Regions from separate parts of the Nocardia sp. NPDC088792 genome, predicted to be linked through region 2. Evidence: riboswitches for the same ligand, from Rfam matches in the RefSeq annotation. Region 2 holds a riboswitch; each other region holds the start of a gene.

Region 1 (2,192 bases), on a different contig from region 2:
CTCAGTAGTTCTTCGAGCCGGTCGTCGCCCAGGCGCAGTACCTCGAGGGTCTGGTCCTGGGTGAGTCCGACGCCGCGTTCGAGCACCTGCTCGCGGGCGATGGCGAGAATGTCGTCGCCGGCAGTGCTTCCGGCCTCGGTGGTGACGGCTGCCTGGGTCATGCCTACGAGTCCCTTCGTCCGGCCGGTCGGGCCGGGCATCGCAACGTGCCCGGCTCGTGTAGCCGAACAACTTGAACGGTGTTCAGGGTAGGCTAGCAGCCGGGAACGTGAGCCGGAACACGAGAGGGTCGGATTCTGCAGTGCAACTTCATCGCACGGACGTGGTCGACGGGGCCATCGCCATTCTCGACCAGTACGGGCTCGCCGACCTGACCATGCGGCGCCTGGCGAGCTCGCTGCATGTGCAGCCGGGCGCGCTGTACTGGCACTTCCCCAATAAGCAGGCCCTGCTCGGCGCGGTCGCCGACCGCATTCTCGCACCCATGGACGAACCGGTCGGTGCGGGCGAATGGTCCGGCCAGCTGACCGAATTGGCGCATCGGCTGCGCTCCTGCCTGCTCGCCTACCGCGACGGAGCCGAATTGGTCTCGGCCACTTACGCTTCCCGGCTGACCACCAGCAAGGGGCGGGAACGGCTGGCCAGCGCCGCCATTCGCGCGGGCATGACACGGGAGGAAGCCGATCTCGCGGCCTACACGCTGCTGTACTACGTACTCGGCCAGACCGTCGACGAGCAATCGCGCATCCAGATGGATTCCGCGGGCGCCCTCGCCGAGGAACACTCTCCTCTCTACGACACCACCGACGCCACCGCCCGCTTCGATTTCGGGCTGCAATTGTTCGTGAGCGGTGTGCGTCACCTGCTGGGCACCCGCATCCGTTGAGCAATACTTCCGGACGGTAGAGTCCGTCCCGTCATCCCCGGTGGGTGCGGGAATCCGGTGCAAACCCGGAACGGTCGCGCCACTGTGAGCAACCTTCGGGCTGCGAGTCAGACCTCCCCCACCGGACCGAACTCGGGAGAGGCCGCGATTTGCCCAGAGAGCTCCGTCGATGAGCCGTGCCCGGGCGGCGATCACGCTGCCGGTACTGGTGGCGCTATTGCTCGCCGCCATGATCGTGGCGACCGGATTCGGCGCCGAAACCATCCCGCTGCACGACGTACTGGACGTACTGCACCGGCGCGCAACCGGACTCGCACCCGCGAACCTCGGCGCCGACACCATCGTCTGGCAGCTCCGAGTGCCGCGCACCCTGCTGGCGGCGATCGTCGGGGCCGGGCTGGCGGTCGCGGGCGCGGCCATGCAGACCCTGGTGCGCAACCCACTGGCCGATCCCTATTTGCTGGGCGTCTCCTCCGGTGCGGGCGTCGGCGCGGCAGCCGTCATCACCACGGGAAGCTTTGCGGCAGCCGGACTCTGGGCACTGTCGGCGGGCGCGCTGGCCGGCGCTCTGGCCGCCGCGGCGGCGGTATTTCTGGTCGCGGTGGCCCAAGGCGGCCTCACCCCGCTGCGCCTGGTCCTGACCGGCACCGTCCTCGGCTCGGCCTTCAGCGCCCTGAGCAGCTACATCGTCTTCCGTAGCGGCGATCCCGCCGCCGCAAAATCGGTCCTCTTCTGGCTGCTCGGCAGCCTGGCAGGCGCCGACTGGACTCGAATCCTGCTCCCCGCCACCGTGGTAGCCGCCTGCACCCTCGTCCTACTGCTCTCCGCCAACTGGCTCGATGTGCTGAACCTGGGCGCGGACACCGCAGCCTCGGTCGGAGTGCCGGTGCGGCAGTTGCGGATCGCGCTCTTCATCCTGCTGGCGATCCTGGTGGGTGTCCTGGTCGCGGTCTCCGGCGGTATCGGCTTCGTCGGCCTCGTGGTGCCGCACGCGGCCCGCCTCATAGTTGGTCCGCGTCACCGCATCCTGCTCCCGGCCTCGGCCCTCTGCGGCGCCCTCTTCCTGGTCGTCGCCGACGCCGCCACCCGAGTCCTGGTCCGCCCCACCGAAATCCCCGTCGGCGTCCTCACCGGCCTGATCGGCGCCCCCGCCTTCCTCCTCCTCATGGGCCGGCGGACATATCGATTCGGTGCCGCATGACGAACGCGGAACGAGATCGCGCGCCCGGCCCACGCGACGCCGCCGGTGCGGCGAAGCCGACATGGCCGCGGCGCCGAGCGTCCCGAGCCGCCGATCGGCAGCGCG
Region 2 (2,192 bases):
GGTGACCACCGAGTTGTCCGCCCGGGCCGCGCGGACCGCCATCGCCGAGGCGCTGGCGGTGCCCGCGCCGGACCGTCCGACCGCCTTCATCGCCAACAGCGATTACATCGCCCACATGGCCTATCTCGCCGTGGCGGACGCGGGTCTGCGTGTTCCGCAGGATATTTCGGTGGTGGGTCACGACGATCTCCCTACTTCCGCCTCGCTGTGCCCGGCGCTGACCACGATTGCCGTGGATCGCCGGGAAATCGGCCATCGCGCGGCGTCGCTGTTGCTCGACGCGCTGCACGACCGTCCCATCGACACACCGAACATCGTCCTCCCGGTGACGTTGCATACGCGCGGTTCCACCGCGCCTCCGCCCTGATCGGACCGGTAGCGGTGCGGAACCCGTGCGAACTTCGCTATATTTGCGGGTGCAGCTGGTTCGCCGGAGGCGGAGTCGAGGAGCCCCTGATCCGCTCGATGGTGTCGAAGCCCGGCGATGACGTTCGCGTCATCGGCGTGGTGAGAGGGAACCCGGTGGGAATCCGGGACTGTCCCGCAGCGGTGAATGGGAACGACTGCCGTGAAAAGCACTGGGCGCACTGCCTGGGAAGCGACGGCTGGTAGGAACAGCCCCGGTCGAGTGCGCCGGGGTCGGCCCGGAGCGGGTCGGCGCCCATGAGTCCGAAGACCTGCCCGTTGTGCCGGATACGCCGTATCCGGCGGTCGTCGCCTCGTGGATCGGGCGTTACGCCGAGTGGACCGGGCACGGATCATGCGTGTGGGCTCGTTCAGCGTACGTTTCGAAATGGGTGGCGTCCCTCTGACTGCTGACCATGGAGTTCATCGATGTTGAACCCTGACAATACTTTCACCGCCACCGTGCTGGGGCTGCCGCGAATCGGACCGAATCGCGAACTCAAGCGCGCCACCGAAGCGTACTGGGCGGGCCGCCTCGACGCCGCCGGACTGCACGAGGTCGCCCGGGAGCTGCGGACTGCGCAGCTCACGCAGGTTCGGGACGCCGGGCTGGATTCCGTTCCGGTCGGCACGTTTTCGTATTACGACCAGGTGCTCGATACCGCCGTGCTGCTGGGCGCATTGCCTGAGCGGGTGCTCGGTATCTCCGACGAGCTGGACCGCTACTTCGCGGCCGCGCGCGGCAATGCCGAGGTCGCGCCGCTGGAAATGACCAAGTGGTTCGACACCAACTACCACTACCTGGTGCCCGAACTCTCGGCGGAGACCGAGTTCTCGCTGCACCCGGAGAAGCCGCTCGCCGAGCTGGAAGAGGCACTGGCGCTGGGGGTTCCGGCCCGGCCGGTGATCGTCGGCCCGATCACCTTCCTCGAGCTGGCCAAGTCGGTGGACGGCAGCAACCTGCTGGACCGGCTGCCCGATCTACTGCCGCTCTACGAGCAACTGCTCGGTCTGCTCGCCGCGGCCGGTGCGAAGTGGGTGCAGATCGACGAGCCGTCGCTGGTCACCGATCTGTCCGAAACCGAACTGGCCGTGGTGCACACCGCATACCGGCGGCTGGCCGAGCTGTCGGCGCGGCCGGCCATTCTGGTCGCCTCGTACTTCGGGCGGCTGGGTGCGGCGCTGCCGGTGCTGGCGGAGACCGGGATCGAGGGCATCGCCGTCGATCTGGTCGCGGGCGGTGACGCGGATGTGGTTGCGGCGCGGTCGATCACGGACAAGCTGATCGTGGCCGGTGTCGTGGACGGCCACAATATCTGGCGCGTCGATCCGGACCACGCCCTGCCGCGGCTGACCGATCTGCGGAATGCCGGGGTGACGGTCGCGGTGTCGAGTTCCTGCTCGCTGCTGCATGTTCCGTACAGCCTGAAGCCGGAGACGGATCTGGAGCCGCGGCTGCGCAGCTGGCTGGCCTTCGGCAACGAGAAGCTCGCCGAGATCGTGCTGCTGGCCACCGCGCTGCACCGGGGCGAGGAGGCCGTGGCCGGTGGCCTGGACATCGCTCGCACCGCCGTGCTGGACCGCAAGGCCGATCGGCGGCTGCACGTGCAGGCGGTGCGGGATCGCCTGGCCGGGCTGGACGCGGACGCGATTCGCCGCGCTCCGGCCGACGAGCGTCGCGTGCTGCAGCAGGAGCGGCTGCACCTGCCGTTGCTGCCGACCACCACCATCGGCTCCTACCCGCAGACCGGCCGGATCCGGGTGGCGCGCGCGGAACTGCGCAAGGG
Region 3 (2,192 bases), on a different contig from region 2:
TACCCCGAGCGTACGCCTGGGGTGACCGGCGTCACAGGCTTCTGAACTGCGCTTTCGCTCCCGTGGCAGGGGATATGGTCCGCAGCGCTCGGTGACCGGAATGGGACAGGGCCCCACGCGTCTGCGTGGGGCCCTGTTCGGATCTTGTTCGGTCGAGTGCGGCCCGCTCAGGTGTGGCGGGGCTCGATGTATTTGGGTGCGCCGCGGAGCCGGGCGTAGGGCGGGGTCTTTTCCCAGCAGTCGTTGAGGAGGTTGGGGACCAGGTGGTGCTCCACATGGTCGCGGCGGACGGTCGTCGTCATGATGGTGAGGCCCAAGAGGACGGTAGCGGCGCAGATGATGCCCGCGATCATGGCCCACTGGGTGTGGCCGCTGCCTGCTGCTGTCAATGTCATTGCCAGCGTCGCGAAGGCAACCAGTATGCAGAAGTACCCTGACCAGGCGGCGAAGCGATTCCGCCTGACCCATCCCGGAGTGCTAGGCATACGGGCAGCGTACGCCCGGACCGGTCGGTCGCACAGCGACGCGGACCAGCCTTTGCCGCACTGTGATCCGCTGAGCACGACCCGTCGTGGCCACTCCGCGGGGCGCACCGCAAGGACCGGGCAGCCCACGCGATAGCATCGGCGCGCTCGTCGAACGGAAGAAACCGGTGGAATTCCGGTGCGGTCGCGCCACTGTGACAGTCAGACCTTCCCGTCGAGCGCCGAACCGTGCTGGGCGCGTCACCCGAGGAAGGCCGAGACCCTGTGATCCTGCTGCTGTCCACCTCCGACACCGATCTGCTGAGCGCACGCGCCAGCGGGGCCGATTATCGGCTCGGCAATCCGGCGCGTTTGCTGCCGGACGATCTGCCGGGCCTGCTGGTAGGCGCCGACCTCATCGTCGTGCGCATCCTCGGCGGTAAGCGCGCCTGGGAGGAGGGACTGGAGACGCTGCGCGGCAGCGGGATTCCCGTGGTGGCGCTGGGCGGCGAGATCGCGCCGGACGCCGAGCTGATGGAATGCTCGACCGTGCCCGGCGGCGTCGCCGCCGACGCGCACAACTACCTGGCCGCGGGCGGACCCGGAAACCTGCTGCAGCTGCACAACTTCCTGTCCGATACGGTGCTGCTCACCGGGCACGGCTTCGAGCCGCCGGTGGAGATGCCGAGCTGGGGTGAGCTGGAGCGGGATTCGCGTCCGGTCCCGGCGGGCGCGCCGACCGTGGCGGTCGTCTACTACCGCGCCCAGCATCTGGCCGGCAACACCGGCTACATCGATGCACTGTGCGCGGCCATCGAGGACAAGGGCGCGCGGGCGCTGCCCGTGTACTGCGCCTCCCTGCGCACCGCCGAACCCGAACTGCTGGCCCGCCTCCGCGACGCCGACGCGCTCGTGGTGACCGTACTGGCGGCGGGCGGCACCAAGCCGGCCACCGCCTCCGCCGGCGGCGACGACGAGGCCTGGGACGTGGGCGCGCTCGCCGACCTGGATGTGCCGATCCTGCAGGGCCTCTGCCTCACCAGTGGTCGCGAGCAGTGGGCGGCCAATGACGATGGTCTGTCTCCGCTGGATGTGGCCACGCAGGTGGCGGTGCCGGAGTTCGACGGCCGCATCATCACGGTCCCGTTCTCGTTCAAGGAGTTCGACGCCGACGGCCTGTCCACCTACGTACCCGATCCCGAGCGGGCCGCACGGGTGGCGGGTATCGCGACCCGCTATGCCCGGCTGCGTCATATTCCGGCCGCGGACAAGAAGATCGCGATCGTGCTGTCGGCATACCCGACCAAGCATGCCCGCATCGGCAATGCGGTCGGACTGGACACCCCGGCCAGCGCCATCAAGCTGCTGACCGAGATGCGTTCGGCCGGTTACGATCTCGGCGCGGAGGGCGAGATCCCCGGCCTGGAGCAGGCCGACGGTGATGCGCTCATCCACGCCCTCATCGCGGCGGGCGGGCAGGATCCCGACTGGCTGACCGCGGAACAGCTGGAGGGCAACCCGATCCGCATCGGCGCCGACGCCTACACCGCCTGGTTCGAGACCCTGCCCGAGGATCTGCGTGCGGCGGTCGTCGAGGCGTGGGGTCCGCCGCCGGGGGAGATGTACGTCGACCGCTCCGCCGACCCCAAGGGTGAGATCGTCATCGCCGCACTGCGTTTCGGCCATGTGGTGCTGATCGTGCAGCCGCCGCGCGGTTTCGGTGCGAAC
Region 4 (2,192 bases), on a different contig from region 2:
ATCCGGTCCGGTGCCGGGATCGCCGAGCTCGAGGTCACCGTGCACGACACCCTCACCTGGCGGATGGACGCGCAACTCGCGGACGCCTACCGCCGCGGCCGGGTGCTGCTGGCCGGGGATGCGGCGCATACCGTGCCGCCGACCGGTGGGCACGGCATGAATGTCGGGATCGGTGATGCCGACAATCTGGCGTGGAAACTGGCCGCCGTACTGAGCGGCCGGGCGGGCGAATCACTGCTCGACAGCTACGAATCCGAGCGCCGGCCGCTCGCGCGGCAGGTCATCGATATCGCGAGCGACAATGCCCGGCGGGACTACCGGATCGACGATCAGCTCCTGCTCAGTGCGAACTATGCCGCCACGCCGCCGCTCACGCCCGATGGTTACCGGCCGTCGTTCGCAGTGGGTGCGCGGCTGCCGCATGCCTGGTCGGCCGACGGCAACTCGACTCTCGACCTGGTCGGCGTGCGGCCTGCCGCGCTCGCCGCATCACGATTGCCGCGCGAGCTCGCTGCCGCCTGTGGGTCGTCGCCGGACGCCGTTGTGGTGGTGCGACCGGACGGCCATATCGATTCGGTCGAGGATCCGGCCTCGGCCTGACCGGCGGGTCGTTGCCCGTTTCCCACCTGTTGGATGATCGTTTGACCTGGTGGTCAGCTGTTTCGTATCGTCATGTGATCGGCGATTCGTTGGAATCCGGTGTAATTCCGGAACGGTCGCGCCACTGTGAGCATCCGCGTGGATGTGAGTCAGACACCGGGCCGCCGTGTTGATACCGGCTCTGGGGACGCGAAATCCCCTGAAAGCAAGGAGTTCTCGTGGCCACTTCCTACGTTCCTCGTTCCGGCCTCGGCGCGGGCGCGCTGTCCCTGCCGACCACGGCCATGTGGTTGATCGGCACCACTGTGCTGGCACTGCTCGCCATCTACTTCATCGGCATCGATCAGGGCGCCGTCTCGGTGTTCGGCAGTGATATGCACGTGCACGAGTTCGTCCATGACGGACGGCATTTCCTCGGATTCCCCTGCCACTAGTCACGGGAATCGAGTACCCACAATGGAAAAACGGATCATCGGCCGGGGCGTCCTGCTGGGCGCGCTCGGCGGACTCTTCGCGTTCATCTTCGCCCGGATCATGGCCGAGCCCATCATCGATCGGGCCATCGACTACGAATCCGGCCGCGACGACGCCCAGATGGCGCTGGACAAGGCCGCCGGGCTGCCCATGCCCGATATGGGACCCGACATCTTCACCCGCGGCCAGCAGCAGAACATCGGTCTCGGGTTCGGTGTGATCGTGTTCGGCATGGCCATGGGCGCGCTGTTCGCGGTCGTCTACTACCTGGCCATGACCCGCTCGGGCAGGACCACCCCGCGCAATCTCGCGCTGCTGGTGTCGGGCGGCATGTTCCTGGCGTTCTATGCGGTGCCGTTCCTGAAGTACCCGGCCAACCCGCCGTCGATCGGGCATCCGGACACCATCAAGGAACGCACCGGGCTGTACGTGCTCATGATCGTGATCAGCACGGTGGCGCTGTTCGCGGCCATCTGGCTGGGCCGCAGACTGGCCGCGCGACTGGGCAATTGGACCGCGACCATCGCTTCGGGCCTGTCCTTCGTGGTGGTCATGAGCATTGTGATGCTGGTGCTACCGTCGCTCGGACATCTGTCGGCGAACAAGTCGTTCGGCGACTTCGACACGGAAACGCCGCAGCCGCTGAAGGATGCGGCGGGGACCATCGTCTACCCGGGCTTCCCGGCGGACGATCTGTTCCACTTCCGGCTGTACTCCTTCATCGCGCAGGCGATTCTCTGGGCCGTCATCGGCGTCGGGTTCGCCTGGCTCGCACCACGATTGCTCGGTGAGCGCGCCGTCACCGCCCCGGAACAGTCCACCGCGGCGGCATGAGCGCGGTCACCCGCCTCACCCTGGTGACGCATGCGTTCACCGATGCCGTGCAGGCCGCCCGCTTCCCGGCCGATGAACCGCTGAACCCGCTGGGGTTGCGGTCGGTCGAGACGTCGGGCGGACTGTCCGGCGAGGCTGCCGGCGTGTGCTACGCGCCGGAGGCCCGCACCGCGCAGACCGCCGACGCGCTCGGGCTCTCCGGCACCGCCGAGGAAGCCTTGCGCGACTTGGATTGTGGCAGCTGGGCGGGGCGGTCGATGGATGCCATCGCACCCGATCAGCTG

The links. A riboswitch is a leader RNA that binds a small molecule or an ion and turns the genes downstream of it on or off. The one in region 2 is predicted to bind cobalamin.
Region 1: linked by a shared signal. The riboswitch ahead of ACIP5Y_RS41165 (FecCD family ABC transporter permease) and the one ahead of metE (5-methyltetrahydropteroyltriglutamate--homocysteine S-methyltransferase) in region 2 are both predicted to bind cobalamin.
Region 3: linked by a shared signal. The riboswitch ahead of cobN (cobaltochelatase subunit CobN) and the one ahead of metE (5-methyltetrahydropteroyltriglutamate--homocysteine S-methyltransferase) in region 2 are both predicted to bind cobalamin.
Region 4: linked by a shared signal. The riboswitch ahead of ACIP5Y_RS12435 (CbtB-domain containing protein) and the one ahead of metE (5-methyltetrahydropteroyltriglutamate--homocysteine S-methyltransferase) in region 2 are both predicted to bind cobalamin.

Annotation. Positions count from the first base shown of each region.
Region 1 covers NZ_JBIVKC010000007.1:257,705-259,896, forward strand. The annotation lists gene bioB (biotin synthase BioB) at 1-161, opposite strand, end outside; gene ACIP5Y_RS41160 (TetR/AcrR family transcriptional regulator C-terminal domain-containing protein) at 302-886, shown strand; cobalamin riboswitch at 888-1,023, shown strand; gene ACIP5Y_RS41165 (FecCD family ABC transporter permease) at 1,056-2,087, shown strand.
Region 2 covers NZ_JBIVKC010000001.1:1,393,164-1,395,355, reverse strand. The annotation lists gene ACIP5Y_RS06830 (LacI family DNA-binding transcriptional regulator) at 1-367, shown strand, start outside; cobalamin riboswitch at 484-700, shown strand; gene metE (5-methyltetrahydropteroyltriglutamate--homocysteine S-methyltransferase) at 835-2,192, shown strand, end outside.
Region 3 covers NZ_JBIVKC010000003.1:376,169-378,360, forward strand. The annotation lists gene ACIP5Y_RS19390 (hypothetical protein) at 168-485, opposite strand; adenosylcobalamin-variant (AdoCbl-variant) riboswitch at 629-760, shown strand; gene cobN (cobaltochelatase subunit CobN) at 750-2,192, shown strand, end outside.
Region 4 covers NZ_JBIVKC010000002.1:690,818-693,009, forward strand. The annotation lists gene ACIP5Y_RS12430 (FAD-dependent monooxygenase) at 1-600, shown strand, start outside; cobalamin riboswitch at 642-780, shown strand; gene ACIP5Y_RS12435 (CbtB-domain containing protein) at 885-1,034, shown strand; gene ACIP5Y_RS12440 (CbtA family protein) at 1,057-1,908, shown strand; gene ACIP5Y_RS12445 (histidine phosphatase family protein) at 1,905-2,192, shown strand, end outside.